One region of the Methylobacterium sp. E-016 genome, then DNA from elsewhere that is predicted to be linked to it. Evidence: riboswitches for the same ligand, from Rfam matches in the RefSeq annotation. Region 1 holds a riboswitch; the other holds the start of a gene.
The links. Region 1 has a riboswitch for thiamine pyrophosphate ahead of thiC (phosphomethylpyrimidine synthase ThiC). Riboswitches for the same ligand answer to the same signal wherever they lie in the genome.
Positions count from the first base shown of each region.

Region 2: it holds a riboswitch for thiamine pyrophosphate, as region 1 does, so the genes downstream of both, thiO (glycine oxidase ThiO) here and thiC (phosphomethylpyrimidine synthase ThiC) in region 1, are expected to answer to the same signal.

Region 1 is NZ_JAKSYF010000151.1:3,643-5,837, reverse strand. Features, by position in the region: gene MKK68_RS21940 (HNH endonuclease) at 1-41, opposite strand, end outside; gene MKK68_RS21935 (alpha/beta hydrolase) at 109-942, opposite strand; TPP riboswitch at 1,061-1,169, shown strand; gene thiC (phosphomethylpyrimidine synthase ThiC) at 1,245-2,195, shown strand, end outside.
Region 2 is NZ_JAKSYF010000132.1:34,140-36,334, reverse strand. Features, by position in the region: gene MKK68_RS19135 (TIGR02281 family clan AA aspartic protease) at 1-478, opposite strand, end outside; TPP riboswitch at 687-815, shown strand; gene thiO (glycine oxidase ThiO) at 891-2,117, shown strand; gene thiS (sulfur carrier protein ThiS) at 2,114-2,195, shown strand, end outside.

The sequences.
Region 1 (2,195 bases):
TCGGGATCGTCCTCGCGCCAGCGCCGCTCGCGTCGCCCCACCGCCTCGCCTCCGTTCGCATCGGGTCCGACCGGCGATATGGGATTGCGGGAAAACCGCGGCGCGGCGTCAAGGCGTCGCTGCGGCGAGCGCCGGGCAGCCCGGCCGGACGCGGTCGCCGAACAGGGTTTCGGCCAGGCGATCGCGGGTTCCGAGCACCGAGACGTGGTCGCCGGCGACCGCCTCGAAGCGGGCGCTCGCGCCCGCCGCGATGGCGAGGCGGCGCCCGAGCTTCACCGGCACGACGCCGTCCGCCGTGCCGTGGACGATCAGCACCGGCCCGCCGGCCCGCGCGATGCGCGCATCGGAGCGCCAGGTATCGCGCAGGAGGAATGTCGGCGCGTAGGGGAAGGCGAGGCGCACGATGCCGGGCAGCGAATCGAACGGCGCCTCGAGGTAGAGCCCGAGATGCGGCACCCGCTCCGCCACGGCGACCGCGACCGCGGCGCCGAGGGAATGACCGTGCAGCATGATGGGCGCGCCGGGCGCCCGCCGCGCGGCCTCGGCGACGGCCGCGAGCCCGTCGGCGATCAGCCCCTCCTCCGTCGGCGTGCCGGTCGATCCGGGAAAGCCGCGATAGGCGATCGCCAGCACGCCCCATCCGGCGCCGGACCAGGGCGCGGCGGCGAAGCGCACGGCCGCGGTCTCGGGGCGCGAGCCGTTGCCGTGGAAGCTGACCACGACGCCGCAGCCGGGGCGCGGCGCCCGCCACAGGGCATGCAGGCGCTCGTCGTCGGCGGTGACGAGCGAGATCGCTTCGGTGCCCGGCGGCACCGGCAGGCGTGCGCGCGGGCCGGCGATGAAGGCGCCCGGGTAGATGAGGTTGCGCTGGAAGACGGCCAGCGCGGCGATGGGGCCGCCGAAGACGATGGCGGCCGCCGCCAGGACGAGCAGGATGCGCATGGGTCTCCGCCGGGTCTCGCGGGCGGACCCTAACCGTTCCGCGGCGACGCCGGCAGCCGTCCGTCCCGGCATGGTCTGCCGCACGCATTGACAAAGTCCGGCGGCACGCGGAGATTCGAACCATTCCGAGGGGGGCCCCGCAACCGGGGGCTGAGAGTGGACGCGACGTCCTGACCCTTGAACCTGATCCGGCTCGTACCGGCGGAGGGACGGGAACCTGCGGCGCCGATCCCGGCGTCTGCCGCTTCATCGCATCTCCATCGACGCGTGCCGGGTCGCCCCAAAGCCGGGAGACCCACTCGATGAACGCGCCCGTCCTGTCCAAAGACGTCAAGGGAAGTCCCGAGACCGTGACCACGGGTCCGGTGACCGGCTCGCGCAAGGTCTACGCGAGCGTGGCCGGCCGGGAGGACATCCGGGTGCCGTTCCGCGAGATCGTGCTGACCGACCCGAACGAGCCGGCGGTGCGGGTCTATGACCCGTCCGGCCCCTACACCGAGACCGACGCCCGCATCGACCTCGCCAAGGGCCTGCCGACCCTGCGCGACCCGTGGATCGCCAAGCGCGACTACGCCGCCGTGCAGCCGCGCATCGTGAAGCCCGAGGACAACGGCTTCGTGCCGGCCGACAAGCTGGTGGCCCCCTGCCCCGCCGAGCGGACGATCCGCAAGGCCGGCCCGGGCCAGATGGTGACGCAGTACGAGTTCGCCCGCGCCGGGATCGTCACCGAGGAGATGATCTACGTCGCCCACCGCGAGAACCTGTGCCGCGAGCAGATGCTCGACCGGGCGCACGCGGCGCTCGCCGATGGCGAGAGCTTCGGCGCCTCGGTGCCGCCGTTCATCACGCCCGAGTTCGTGCGCGACGAGGTCGCCCGCGGCCGGGCGATCATCCCGGCCAACATCAACCACACCGAGCTGGAGCCGATGGCGATCGGCCGGAACTTCCTGGTGAAGATCAACGCCAACATCGGCAACTCGGCCGTCACCTCGTCGGCGGCGGAAGAGGTGGAGAAGCTGGTCTGGTCGATCCGCTGGGGCGCCGACACGGTGATGGACCTGTCGACCGGCCGCAACATCCACAACATCCGCTCGTGGATCATCCGCAACTCGCCGGTTCCGATCGGCACGGTGCCGATCTACCAGGCGCTCGAGAAGGTCGGCGGCGATCCGCTCAAGCTCGACTGGGAGGTGTTCAAGGACACGCTCATCGAGCAGGCCGAGCAGGGCATCGACTACTTCACGATCCATGCC
Region 2 (2,195 bases), on a different contig from region 1:
CGGCGATGCTGAAGTCGCGCACGCGCTTCAGGAACGACATGCCGAGGAGGTTCGTGCCGAGGCGTCCGCTCGGGACGATCACGGCCTCGACGTCGCGCACGGTGACGGGCCCGATCCGGATCGTGCCGATCCGCACCGGCGCGACGCGGATCGTCCCGTTGGCGGTCATCACCGGGCGCGTGAAGTCCCGCGGCCCGACGACGATGCCGAGGCGGGCGGCATCCTCTTCCGCGAAGCTGCACGTCGTGGCCCCGGTGTCGACCATCATGCGCAGCGATCGCCCGTCGACCAGCGCGTCGGCGAGGAAGTGGCCGTTGCGGTCGGCACCGAGCGCGATCGCCGTCGGCGCGGACGCAACCAGTTGCACCGTCGGCACCGGTGGGGCCGCGGCCTTGCGGCTGGTCAGGCGGTTGCCGATGCCTCCGAGCACCCCCGCGACGAGGCCGGCCGCGAGGCAGAGCATCCGGATCGTCCGCATCGCCTACCTTCGCCCCCGCCGATCGAGGAGGCATAGACGAGCACGACGCCGGTGAACGATGCGTGGCGGCGTGCCCGCCGCCGGACGGAACCGCGCGGCCATCTGCCGACAGGGTTTCCGGTCCGTCTCGGCGCGACGACGAATCGCGCATCCGCAGGAGGGGATCGGCCCGCGGGGTTGACCGAGGCGGCCGGCGGGACCACATCTGCGGTGTTCCAGGGAGATCCCCGGCAAGGGGCTGAGAAACCGCTGGCAGGCCCGTGAGGGCCCGCGGCGCGGAAATCCTTCGAACCTGATCCGGTTCACACCGGCGTAGGGATTGGACCGTGGGCGCCGTCTTCGACGACGGGGTGCCCCAGCTTCTTAGACGAAGCGTCAGGCCCGGTCTCTGCGACAGCACGCGGAGGATCACTTGGGTCGTCATTCGGGTCGTCACGCAGCATCACCGATCGGGACGCGCCGGACGAGCGGCGGCGCCCGGCCAACCGTCCCGCTGCCGGCGCGTGCCGACGTCGCGATCGTCGGCGGCGGCCTGATCGGGCTGTCGATCGCCTGGCGGCTGGCGCAGGCCGGGCGGTCCGTCGTCGTGGTCGAGCGGGAGACCATCGGCTCCGGCGCGAGCCTCGCCGCCACGGGCATGCTGGCGCCGGCGGCCGAGCACGAGCCCGGCTCCGACCCGCTGCTGCCGCTGGCGCTTGATTCGCTCCGGCGCTGGCCGGGGTTTCGCGCCGAGCTCGAAGCGGCGTCCGGCCTCGACATCGACTACCGCGAGGACGGGACGCTGGTGCTGGCCATCGGGCGCGACGAGGTCGAGCGCCTGCGCTTCCGCTTCGACCTGCAGCGCCGCTCGGGCGTCGCCGCCGAGTGGATCGCGGGTGCCGACGTGCGTCGCCGCGAGCCGGCCCTCCGCCCCTCGGTCACCGCGGGCGTGCTCTGCCCGCTCGATCATCAGGTCGACCCGAGCCGGGTGATGGCGGCGCTCGTCGAGGCGTGCCGTGCCGCCGGCGTGGCGCTCGTCGAGAACAGCCCGGTCGTCGCCCTCGAACGCACGGGCGGCCGCGTCGCGGGCCTGCGCACCGCCGACGGCGTGGTCGTGGCCGAGACCGTGGTGCTCGCCGCCGGCGCCTGGAGCGGCGAGGGCGGCCTGCTGCCGCAAAGCCTCGCCCTGCCCGTGCGCCCGCTGAAGGGACAGTCGCTGGCGCTGAAGACCACGGCCCGCACCGGCACGCTCTCCCACATGGTCTGGACCGAGCAGGTCCACATGGCGCCGAAGAGCGACGGCCACATCGTCGTCGGCGCGACGGTCGAGGATTGCGGCTTCCGCCCCGGCGTCACCGCCGGCGGGCTCTATGCCCTGCTCGAAGGCGCGCGCCGGGTGCTGCCCGGCATCGAGGAGATGGAGGTCGAGGCCGTCTGGAGCGGGTTCCGCCCGACCTCGGACGACGACGCGCCGATCCTCGGTGAGATCGCCCCCGGCCTGGTGGTCGCCACCGGCCACCATCGCAACGGCTACCTGCTCGCCCCGGTGACCGCCGACGCGATCGCCGCCCTCGTCACGACGGGCGCGATGCCGGCGGTCGCGCAGGACTTCTCGCTGGCGCGGTTCGCGCCGGGCGCCGAGCTGAGGGCGTCGGCATGAAGCTGACGGTGAACGGACAGGCTCGCGAGATCGAGGCCGCCGACGTCGCCGCCCTGTTCGCGCAGGCGGCGGAGGAGA